2 regions of the Microbacterium sp. NPDC056057 genome follow, and region 1 is predicted to be linked to the other one. Evidence: predicted binding sites of a transcription regulator. Region 1 holds the regulator's gene; the other holds the start of a gene.
The links. Region 1 encodes HrcA, which represses chaperone genes, less so after heat shock. Its sites were predicted from a motif close to TTNGCACTCGNNNNNNNCGAGTGCNAA; they were not measured.
Positions count from the first base shown of each region.

Region 2: the regulator HrcA is predicted to act here: its motif matches at 4,958-4,984, upstream of ACFC1K_RS07850 (Hsp20/alpha crystallin family protein).

Region 1 covers NZ_JBHJWS010000003.1:393,881-399,710, reverse strand. Annotated here, with positions in the region: gene ACFC1K_RS13955 (HIT domain-containing protein) at 1-256, opposite strand, end outside; gene ACFC1K_RS13950 (16S rRNA (uracil(1498)-N(3))-methyltransferase) at 339-1,076, opposite strand; gene dnaJ (molecular chaperone DnaJ) at 1,080-2,195, opposite strand; gene hrcA (heat-inducible transcriptional repressor HrcA) at 2,247-3,287, opposite strand; gene hemW (radical SAM family heme chaperone HemW) at 3,417-4,634, opposite strand; gene ACFC1K_RS13930 (DUF1990 family protein) at 4,642-5,292, opposite strand; gene lepA (translation elongation factor 4) at 5,320-5,830, opposite strand, start outside.
Region 2 covers NZ_JBHJWS010000002.1:549-6,378, reverse strand. Annotated here, with positions in the region: gene ACFC1K_RS07870 (AAA family ATPase) at 1-668, opposite strand, end outside; gene ACFC1K_RS07865 (hypothetical protein) at 1,060-1,461, opposite strand; gene ACFC1K_RS07860 (alkaline phosphatase D family protein) at 1,669-3,339, shown strand; gene ACFC1K_RS07855 (nuclear transport factor 2 family protein) at 3,746-4,153, opposite strand; gene ACFC1K_RS07850 (Hsp20/alpha crystallin family protein) at 4,444-4,902, opposite strand; gene ACFC1K_RS07845 (hypothetical protein) at 5,148-5,450, opposite strand; gene ACFC1K_RS07840 (hypothetical protein) at 5,736-5,830, opposite strand, start outside.

The DNA of each region.
Region 1 (5,830 bases):
AGACCAGGCGGAAATCCCCGTCCGAATGCTCGGCGGCGACGGTGTTCGCGAGTCCCACGAGCTCCGCCATGAGGTCCGGGTCGCCGGCGGCGAGCTCGACGACGTCGCGGTACTCCTCGGTCTTGGGGATCACCAGCAGGTGCACAGGCGCCTTCGGGGCGATGTCACGGATGGCGAATGCGTTCTCGGTCTCTGCGATGATCTCGGACGGGATCTCCCCGTCCAGGATGCGCGTGAAGATCGAAGGTTCACTCATGCCGCAAGTCTACCGACGGGGCCTTGCGACCGGCTCCGGGAGCAGTCGGCGACCCCTCCCGGTCGGTGAGCCTGTCGAGTCGTCACCACCGCCCGAGCGCGGTGCTGACGACGGCCAGCGCCGCGGGACCCGCGGTCGAGGTGCGCAGCACCGTGTCGCCGAGGCGCACGAGTCGCGCGCCCGCGGCCGTGAGCGCGTCGAGCTCTTCGGGGGCGATGCCGCCTTCGGGACCGACGACGAGCACGATGTCGCGCTGGTCACCCGGGTCCACCGCGAGTGCGCCGAGCCGCTCGGTCGCCGTCGGCTCGAGGATCAGGACGAGGCATGCTGCTGCCCGGCGCGCGAGCTCCGCGGTCGTGGTCAGCTCCGCTACCTCCGGCACCCACGCGCGGTGGGCCTGCTTCGCGGCCTCCCGCACGATGGTCGCCCAGCGGGCACGGCCCTTCGCGGCCTTCGCCGCGTCCCAGCGGGACACGCTGCGCGCAGCCTGCCACGGCACGATCTCGTCGACGCCGAGCTCCGTCGCCGCCTGCACGGCGAGCTCGTCCCGATCCCCCTTGGCCAGGGCCTGCACGAGCACGATGCGTGGGCTCGGGGGCGCAGCATCCGTCCGTCCGTCGATGCGCACGACCACCTCGCGGGGCGCCACCGACTCCACCGTGCCGGTGAGCCACGCGCCGCGGCCGTCACCGACCGTGACCTCCTCGCCGACGCGCACCCGGCGCACCGTCGAGGCGTGGTGGGCCTCCGCGCCGGTGAGCGTCACGGCGTCGCCGGGAGCGGCGCCGACGGGCTCGTCGAGGAGGAAGTGCAGTGCCACGGGTCAGCTGTTCCGGAAGCGGTCGCGGAGCTTCGCGAACAGGCCCTGGTGGAACTCTGCGAGCCTGGGTGCCGGCGCCTTGGTGCGCTTCGCGAAGTCCTCGATGAGGGCGCGCTCCTTGTGGTCGAGGCGTGTGGGCGTGACCACGTGCACGCCGACCTTGAGGTCGCCGCGCTGCGTGCCGCGCAGCGGCGTGATGCCCCTTCCCTTGATCGTGAGGATGTCGCCGGCCTGCACGCCTGCCCGCACTTCGAGGTCGACCGGGCCGTCGAGCGACTGGATGGTCGTCGTCGTGCCGAGGATCGCGTCGGGCATCGACACCTCGAGCGTCGCCAGCAGGTCGTCGCCGTCACGGCTGAACACCTCGTGCGGCTGCACCGTGACCTCGATGTACAGGTCGCCGTTGGGGCCGCCGGCCGGGCCGACCTCGCCCGAACCCGGCAGCTGCAGGCGGAGTCCGGTCTCGACGCCGGCCGGGATGTCGAGCGACACCGTGCGGCGGGCGCGCACGCGGCCCTGCCCCTGGCAGGTCGCGCACGGGTACGGGATGGTCGTGCCGTAGCCCTGGCAGACGTTGCACGGCTGCGTCGTGACGACGTTGCCGAGGAGGCTGCGCACCTGGCGCTGCACGTTGCCGGTGCCGTGGCAGATGTCGCACGTCACCGGGCTCGTCCCGGGCTGGCAGCACGAGCCCTGACAGGTCTCGCACACGACGGCCGTGTCGACCTCGATGTCGCGATGCGTGCCGAACACGACATCGCCGAGCTCGAGGGTGACGCGGACCAGCGCGTCCTGGCCGCGCTCACGACGCGATCGGGGCCGGCCGCCGCGCGATCCGCCCGCCGCGCCGAAGAAGGTCTCGAAGATGTCGTTGAACCCGCCGAAGCCACCGGCCCCGCCGCCGAACGGCGAGTCGCCGCCGCCCATGTCGTAGCGGGCGCGCTGCTCGGGGTCGCTGAGGACGTCGTACGCGTGCGTCACGAGCTTGAAGCGCTCGGATGCCTCCTCGCCCGGGTTCACATCCGGGTGCAGCTGTCGGGCCAGCCGCCGGTACGCCTTCTTGATCTCGTCGGTGGAGGCGTCGCGTGAGACGCCGAGGACCTCGTAGTGGTCAGCCACTTTCGCCTTCCTGCCGCGGCCGCGCCGCGGGATCGTGTGTGCGCGCGTGCGTCAGCGGGAGCTGTCGTCCTGCTCGAGCATGCGCGTGAGATAGCGCGCGACGGCGCGGACCGTCGCGAGGTTCGTGGGGTAATCCATGCGCGTCGGGCCCAGCACGCCGACGCGGGCGAGAGAGCCCGTCGCGTCGTAGTCGCTGGCGACGACGGATGCCTCGGCCAGGCCGAACGCCTCGTTCTCACGGCCGATGCTCGCGGCGAGGCCGTGTTCGTCGGCGACCATCTCGCCCATCAGCCGCAGCAGGGTCACCTGCTCCTCGATCGCCTCGAGAAGCGGATAGATGCTGCCGCGGAAGTCGGATTCTCGGCGTGCGAGGTTGGCGCTGCCGGCCATCACCAGCTTGTCCTGGCGGAACTCCTCGAGCTCCTCGGCGACGGCGCGGACGATCTCGTCCGTCGCGCGCTCGTGCGCCGGAGCCTGCGCATCCGGTCCCTCGAGGCGCTCGGCGATGCGCTGCAGTCCTTCGCGGACGGGCCGGCCGACCAGAAGGGTCCCGAGCCCCGCGCGGATGTGCGCGAGGTCGACGTCGTCGAAGTCCTCGCCGACGAACGTCAGGCGCTGCGACACGCGTCCCGTGTCGGTGACCACGATCACCAGCATCCGTCCGCCGCCGAGCTGGACCAGCTCGACGTGGGTGACCGTCGCGCGCGCGAACGACGGGTACTGCACGATCGCGACCTGGCCGGTCAGCTGCGTGAGCGCGCGCACGGTGCGCACGAGGACGTCGTCCAGATCGCCGGAGCCGTCGAGGAACGAGGCGATGGCCGCCCGCTGGGCCGGCGAGAGCGGCCGGAGCTCTGCGAGATGATCGACGAAGACGCGGTAGCCCTTGTCGGTGGGCACGCGGCCCGACGAGGTGTGGGGCGCGACGATGAGCTCTTCGTCTTCGAGCAGCGCCATGTCGTTGCGGATCGTCGCGGCGGACACGCCGAAGGCGTGCCGTTCGACGATCGCCTTGCTGCCGACCGGCTCGCGCGTGTCGACGTAGTCCTGGACGATCGCCCGCAGCACCTGCAGACCTCGTTCGCTGACCATCCCGCCTCCTCACGCCGCAGCTGGCACTCGCACGACTGGAGTGCCAATTCTATCCGATGCCCCTGCCAGGATCGTCGAGCGACGCCGGGATGGATCGCGATCGTCGTCCGACCCGCGATCGCGCCGGGGCTAGTCGGTGAGCGCCCGCACCACCGCGTCGGCGAGCAGGCGGCCGCGCCGCGTGAGCACGACCCTCCCGCGCAGCGCGGAAGGACCCTCGATGAGCCCGTCCGCGATCAGCGCGGCGACCGCGTGACGGCCTTCGCCGAGGAGCTCCTCGACGGGGAGGCCCTCGCGGATGCGGGTGCGCAGCAGGACGCTCTCGAGGTTCCTGGCCGCGGCATCCGGGATCTCGCGACCCGCGGCCGGCGACTCGCCCGCGGCCAGCCGCTGGGCGTAAGCGGCGGGGTGCTTGACGTTCCAGAACCGCACGCCGGCGACATGGCTGTGCGCGCCGGGGCCGAAGCCCCACCAGTCCGCGCCGACCCAGTATGCGAGGTTGTGGCGGGAGCGGTGCGCGTCACCGCGCGCCCAGTTCGACACCTCGTACCACTCGAACCCCGCGTCCGCGAGCAGGTCGTCTGCGAGCTCGTACATGTCGGCCTGCAGGTCGTCGTCGGGTGCGACGACCTCGCCACGGCGGATCTGGCGAGCGAGCTTGGTGCCGTCCTCGATGATGAGCGCGTACGCCGAGATGTGGTCGGGCTCGAGGGACACCGCCGCCTCGAGCGAAGTGCGCCAGTCGTCGAGCGATTCACCCGGCGCGCCGTAGATGAGGTCGACGCTGACGTCGAGCCCGGCCCCGCGCGCCGCGGCCACCGCCGTGCGGACGTTGTCGGGATCGTGCGTGCGATCGAGGGCCGCGAGAACGTGCGGGACGGCCGACTGCATGCCGATGGAGAGGCGCGTCACACCGGATGCCGCGAGCTCGGCCGCGACCGCGGGCGTCACCGTGTCGGGGTTGGCTTCGACGGTGATCTCGGCCCCGTCGGCGACACCGAACGTGTCGCGCACGCCGGCGAGCATGCGTGCGAGGTCGCCGGGCGGGAGCAGCGTCGGGGTGCCGCCGCCGAAGAACACCGTCGACGCGGGACGGTTCCCGCCGGCGCGCTCGAGCACGGGCGCCGCCAGCTCGATCTCACGAAGGAGCGTGTCGGCGTACTCGTCCTGGCGGGCGCCGCGCAGCTCGGACGACGTGTACGTGTTGAAGTCGCAGTACCCGCAGCGGACGCGGCAGAAGGGGACGTGCAGATACACGCTGAACTCTGCGGCCGGATCGATGCGCGTGCCGGCCGGCAGCGAGCCGTCCGAGGGAACGGGCTCGCCGAGCGGAAGAGCGGAGCCCATCAGCGCCTCACGCGGGAGTCGTGTACAGCGGCGAGATCGCGCGCAGGTATCGCGTGAACAGCTCGCGACGACGGCGCTTCGTGAGCCCCGGAAGCATCCGGTACAGCACGGCACGGGGAGCGTCGAACGCGCGGACGGTGAACCAGACCTCGTCGTTGTCGTACCAGTCGAGCATGAACGACTCCTCGCCGCTCACGACGGAGTCACTCACGGTCCCGAGCGCGAAGCCCACCCGCCGAGGCTCCTCGACGGCGAAGATGACGCGCAGCTCCGCGTCGGCGCGGAGCCCCCTGACGCGGCCGTCGACGCGGATCGTCGTGCCCGCGCCGACGAACGGGGTGCCGTCCGCGTCGAAGCGCTGCTCGGCCTCGGAGCGGCTGGGCTTGACGGGGTTGCCCTCGGCGTCGAAGCTCACCCCCGAGTACATGGGGCCGGAGGCAGGGCGCACGTCGGTGACGTCGAGCCCGGCACCGCGCTGGGCGGTCCACGACATCAGCGCCTCGCTCGCGGCGCGGAAGCGCGCTTCGCCGCTGCCGATCCGCCACGACTGCTCTGCAGGGATGCTGCGCTCCGGCGGATACTGCATCAGATCCGGCGCTTGGGTCGCCCCGACAGCGGCGTAGTCGACGGTGTCGTCACGGAAGGTTCCTCGACGCATGGATTCCAGCCTACTTCGCGAGTCGCATCACTTCTTGGCAGGACCCTCGACGTCGCCTGAGAGCGCGGCGATGAACGCCTCCTGGGGGACCTCGACGCGACCGACCATCTTCATGCGCTTCTTGCCCTCCTTCTGCTTCTCGAGGAGCTTGCGCTTACGGGAGATGTCACCGCCGTAGCACTTGGCGAGGACGTCCTTGCGCATCGCGCGGATGTTCTCGCGGGCGATGATGCGAGCGCCGATGGCGGCCTGGATCGGCACCTCGAACTGCTGACGAGGGATGAGCTTGCGCAGGCGCTCGGTCATCATCGTGCCGTAGGCGTACGCCTTGTCGCGGTGCACGATCGAGCTGAACGCATCGACCTTGTCGCCCTGCAGCAGGATGTCGACCTTCACGAGGTCGGCCGTCTGCGACCCGGCGGGCTCGTAGTCGAGGCTCGCGTAGCCCTGCGTCTTGGATTTGAGGTGGTCGAAGAAGTCGAACACGATCTCGCCGAGGGGCATGTGGTAGCGCAGCTCGACGCGGTCCTCGCTGAGG
Region 2 (5,830 bases), on a different contig from region 1:
TGTGGGTCGGTGCGCGCCGCCAGCTCGCCTTCCGCGTTGACGACCGTGTGGAATTTCATCGCGACGCGTGAGTCGACGTTCGACCATCTTCCGTCCTCGCCCCGGACTTTGATGTTCAGCCAGAGGTGTCGGTGGATGTGCGGGTCGAGCGCGCGCGAGCGGCGGTGCTGCAGTTCGACCACCTCGAGTTGAGCGATCGACTCACGGATGCTGCCGCCATGACCACGCCGAGCGTTCAACTCGCGCTGCCATAGTGTGATGACCCGGTCTCGGATACGGTCCTGCAACGCCTCGAACTCGGCTGCCAACTCCGGATGCAGCATCGCGGCGATGCTGTACGACTTCGGGTGGTTCAGCGTCCCGTCCAGCAGCAGGTCCGAGTCAGAGCGCAACAACGTCTTGCCGCGCTCTTCGCCGGTGACCGGGTCATGTCCGCTTAGCCATACCCGCAACGCGCCAGCCGAGAGTTCGTCGGATCGGATCGCTCCATGCTCGACAAGGAAGCGCGTCACCGAACTGTCAGCGATGCCGCCGTACTCCTCGAGCGCATCAACGCCGGGGGAGCGGACGAGGTGTGCGTCGCAGACGCCCTCCAGTGCGTAGCCGACGGCATGTCGGATCCCGCGGGACTCCACTCCCCGCTTCCACCGCTCGAGTCCTCCTCGCATGGCGCCAACGGTACGCCTCTTCTTGCCTAATCGCTATCGATTTACACATTGGTGCCTGCGTGCATTGCGGCTTCTCTCTCTCTCTCGTCTTGCCTCTGTCGTTGGTCTTCGCTCTTGGCTCTTGGCTCTTGGCTCTTGGCTCTTGGCTCTTGGTCGTCTCTGAGTTCTGGTCGTCTGTTGGTCGGTCGGAGCTCGTCCGGCTGGGGCGCGGCGCCGCCATCGCGCATTTCATCGGCGTGGCTATCCGAACAGCAACCGCCTGCCGGCCAGCAGGCAGAAGCGGGCACCGGTCGCACACGGTTGGCCAGCGGCATCCGCCTGGGCGGCGACCGGCATTCGAGCCGTGAGCCAAGCGACGCGATGCCGGCGAGGGCCGCGCCGCGATCGCCTGTCACGGGATGTAGGTGTTGTTGTTGATTCCCAGTTGGAACAGCTCGCCGCCCCAGAGGATCTGCGCGACGATGATCCCGATCCCGGAGGCAACGATCACCGCGACGATCGCCAAGGCGATGCCGCGCTTGCCATAGGCCCACCATCCCACCACCAGCAGCAGAATGAGTCCGATGAGGTGGGCAAGGATGAGCGGCACGCCTCCGATGACCTCCGCGAAACCTGCCATCGTCGTGTCGGCGGATAGCGCCTTGGGCTGTTCTGTCTGCGCCTCGAATTGAGCGAATCCGTACCATGCCCACGCGACGGCCGATGCGATGACGCCAAGTGACGCGAGGAGCCAGAAGGCTGCCCGCGTGCTCGTCGAGCTGTGATCGGACTTCGCCGTTGCAGGGGCAGTCACACGGGCAGCCTACTCACGACATGCTTGGCAGAATCGCCTGCTCGCGGACCCCGGTGCAGTCGGGAGGTATGCGATCCTGCGAACGCCGGTTCGCGGCGGAATCGCGGGTGTTGGTCCGACGGGCACCTCGGTTCTTGGGCGGCCCTTCTCGCGCGGGCGCGGTGGGCATCTGTGGCCGCTGTGGTGTAATCCGGGTAGAACGGGTTCATGGGATCCCCGCTGGTGTTGGGGCCGATGCTGCGCTACGTCGATGAGACGTCGGCCAGCATCTGGGTGGAGACGCGAGCCCAGTGCGTGGTGACCGTCCGTGCTGAGGGACGATCGTGGCAGGCTCGCAGCTTCGCGGTGCACGGCCACCATTACGCGCTCGTTGAAGTTGACCGGCTCGAGCCCGGCAGCGTCTCTCCGTACCGGGTGGAGATCGACGGGGTCTCGGTCTGGCCGGAGCCGGGCTCGGAGTTTCCGGCGTCCGTGATCGCCACGCGTACGCCCGGGCAACGGCCGCGGATCGCCTACGGATCGTGCCGTACCAGCGTCCCGCACGACCGGTCAGGCAACCGAACTCATGGCGTCGACTCGCTGCGCGCCTTTGCGCTCGCGGTCGCCGACGGCCGCGTGGACCGACCGGACCTGCTGCTCTTCCTCGGCGACCAGGTGTACGCCGACTCCACCACGAAGCAGATGCAGGCGTTCATCCGCAGCCGCCGCGACATCCATGAGGAACCGGGCAAGGAGCTCAAAGACTTCGAAGAATACGCCCACCTGTACCAGCTGGCATGGTCGGACGATGCGAATCGGTGGCTGCTCTCCTGCGTGCCGAGCGCGATGATCTTCGATGACCACGACATCCGCGATGACTGGAACGCCTCGCTCGATTGGAAGCGGAAGATGGAAGCCACCACCTGGTGGCACGAGCGCATCGTCGCCGGCTTGGCGTCGTACTGGATATACCAGCACCTCGGCAACTTGTCTCCTCGGGAACGTGCCACTGACGAGATGTGGCAGCAGGTCACTGGGCGCCACGACGTCGCTCCTCCCGACCTCGGTGGCGCACTCGACGCGTTCGCGGACCGCTGCGACAAGGACCCGAACAGCTACCGCTGGAGCTATTCCCGAGACTTCGATGGCACCCGTCTGATCGTCCTGGATTCCCGCGTCGCGAGAGATCTCACTCCTTCGGCTCGGGGACTGCTCAACGGCGAGGAGCTCACGTGGTTCGACCGCCAGATGCAGGGCGGATTCCGCCACGTTCTGATCGCCACCTCGCTCCCGTTCCTTCTGCCGCTGGGCCTGCACCATGTCGAGGCATGGGATGAGGCGATCGCGCAAGGCGCTTGGGGTCGACCGGCCGCGTGGGTCGGGGAACGGCTGCGGCAGGCCTTCGACCTGGAACACTGGGCGGCGTTCCAGAACAGCTTCCAGGCGGTCGCCGGCATTGCGACGGAGTTGGCGGACGGCGCCCGCGGGCCGTCGCCGCTGACGGTGACGTTCCTGTCCGGTGACGTGCACTTCTCGTACTTGGCCGAGGTCGCGCGGCAGAACGGCAGCCGCATCGTGCAGGCCGTCTGCTCACCGATGCGGAACCCCCTTCCCCGCTTTCTGCGTTGGTTCTCCGTGGTGATGTCGTACGGCGCAGCGACCCCGCTGGGCGCCGCCGCCGCGCATTCTGCGAAAGTCCCTGACCCATCCTTTCGCTGGAAGACCGTGAAGGGTCCGTGGTTCGACAACAACATCGCGGTTCTGCAGGACGGACCTGACGGGTTCACCATGACGTGGCACACCGGTGTGGTCGAGGACGCAGACGAACGGCATCCTCGTCTAGAAGTGGTGGCATCAATCACGGTGCCGGCGAGGGGAGACTCCAAAGTGGCGTCGTGAGCGACTACGTATCCTGCCGAGTAATCCGCACACGTCGGTTGATCGAGTTCGCTGTCTTTCAGGCGGCGTCGCCGAGGTCATCTCCTGGGAGTGGGGGCGCGGTGGGGTTTGCGATCGGCACTGCGCCGTCTTCGTGCTTATTCTCGCCACGCGCAACGCCACCTGGCCGTACGTGCTCGGCCCGTGCTTCAGATCGCCGGAGCGGCGGCCGGAGCGTCTCTGGGTGGATGGTTCGTGGCGAACATCGCCACGGCGGTGAAGCGTCGGTCCTCCGTGCGGGCGTGATCCCTGTCCGTGCGGTGATCGAATCAGGTACCATTCGGGCGGTCGATTGGGATCCGTTCGTGCGCAAGAGATCCGCGCGGGCTGGAACGTGAGGTCCAACGCTTCGCACCGCGCGACCGGATCAGGGGTGGGGCGGACGGAAGACACGCTCGACCACGGCATCGATGCCGACCTCATCGGGGTCGATCGATTCGACGTACAGTCGCGCCGACGCAATCAGTCCGTCACGGATGATCGCGACGATCACACCGCACGCTGCATACGGCTGGCCATCAGTATGGTGGCCGCTCCAAGCCAGTTCCCCCCACTCCATGTCGTCGAGCCGACAGAAGGAGAGCAGCTCGGCGTGGAAATCGGGGATGCCAGCGAACACGCCGGTCCAGTTCGAGAACACTTGTGCGCGTCCGACGAACTCCCGCCCCGGATGGGCAGGCTGCTCACTTCGATAGTCGAGGGCGAAGAAGGACGCGAAGCGCTCAGCGTCGTGGTCGTTCTGCGCTTGTGTGAGACGTTGGAGGACGGTGTCCATGGCGCACCCTCGCATCACGGTGTTCAAAGGGTTCCGGCGACAGAGGCCTGTGGCCGCGGCAAGCATTCCACCCCGCAGACGGGCACACAATCCCCCGTCACCGACCCTTGCCGAGCGTGCTGGAGGATCGGGTCTGGTGGAGTCGATCTGGCGTGGTCTGATGTCTACGCGAGCAGCCCCATGAGGATCCTGTGGTTGCAGTTACGGCCGCGATAGACGGTGCGAGGTGGCGTCTACTCGGACGGCGACCGCGTCACCCCGCCCGAGGGCGGGGTGACGCGGTCGTCGCGTTACTGCTCTAGCGGTTGTGGTTCGTCGGCGGTGTGCTCCTGTGCCCGGATGACAGGACGGCCGCCTTCGGATGCCACGTCGATTTTGCGGGGCCTGGCTTTCTCGCTGACCGGGATGGTGACGCTCAGTACGCCGTTGTCGTAGCTCGCGGTGATGCGCTCGGTGTCTACTCCCTGCCCCAGGTTGAGCTGACGAAGGAAGCTGGCGGCTTCACGCTCGCGGGTGATCCACTTGACTCCTTCGCCGCTGGACAGCGTCCGTTCGGCGCGGATCGTCAGCAGTTGGCCGTCCACATCGATGTCGACGGAACCCGGATCCACCCCGGGCAGGTCGGCGCTGAGGACGTAGTGGTCGCCGGAACGGTAGAGGTCCATCGGCATGCGGCGCGGGCCGCGGCGCGTGTCCATCAGTGTTGCCGCCAGGCGGTCGAGGTCGCGGAACGGGTCGTAGGTTGCCATGAGTTTCTCCTCTCAGAATCAAGAGTTGAGCCAACTCGACTCAACTAATCGTAGATTAGCACTCACGAAGGTGGAGTGCCAGATTTCTGCGTCCTGGGGCGGCCGTCGCTGAGCGACACGCCCATCACGACGACAGCGTCGAGCAGCTCGGGTCGCTCGCTTTCCCGAGAGCCGCACTCCGCTGGGACCGCCCTGCTCCCGGGGTGGTCGCCGCGCTCTTCTCCGTCGGCGGGCAGCCTGACGCCTCAGGCGGAGACGCGCTCTCGAATGGGCGGCAGATGCGGGATGGGCACAGGGCGCCGTGCGGCTGGCCGTGGTGGGCGACTGACCTTGTCGATGACGGCGTTGAGGACTTCCGACGGTGCCATCCAGTGCTCCGCGAGCCCGAGGTCGCGCAGCCACACGACGTCGTACTCGAGATCATCGACCTCATAGACGTGCGCCACGACACGCGCCTCGTGCATCTCTGGTAGCGAGAGATCCTCGATCAGCCACTTGATAGAGGTGACCCTGCGCATCCGGAATCGAGTGGTCGGGTCGGTTGACATTGTTCGCCTCCGTTCCTGGATCAACCAGCGGAAGCCCCGTCACGTCGGCAGCACACACGTCGCCGTGCAGCTGCTCCGCAGGGAGGATCGCCGAAGATCCCCGACGTGCGGCCACGAGCACTCCCGCCGGAATGTCGTCACGTCAATGATAGAAATCACGGATCGCACTCTCAAGAGCTGAGTGCCAGATGCCGGGTGCACGGCGGAGATGGAGGGCCGTGCCCGCCCTATCGGGAGGACCCTTCGGGCATCGGGTGTTCCAGCGTGCTTGTGTGCGCGTAGCGATCAAGCCGAATTGTCGGTCGATTCGTCGGCGACGGCGGCGAGCTCGAGGATCCGTGCTTCCAGCGCACGCAGGAGCGGCTCGCGTCTGGCCGTCT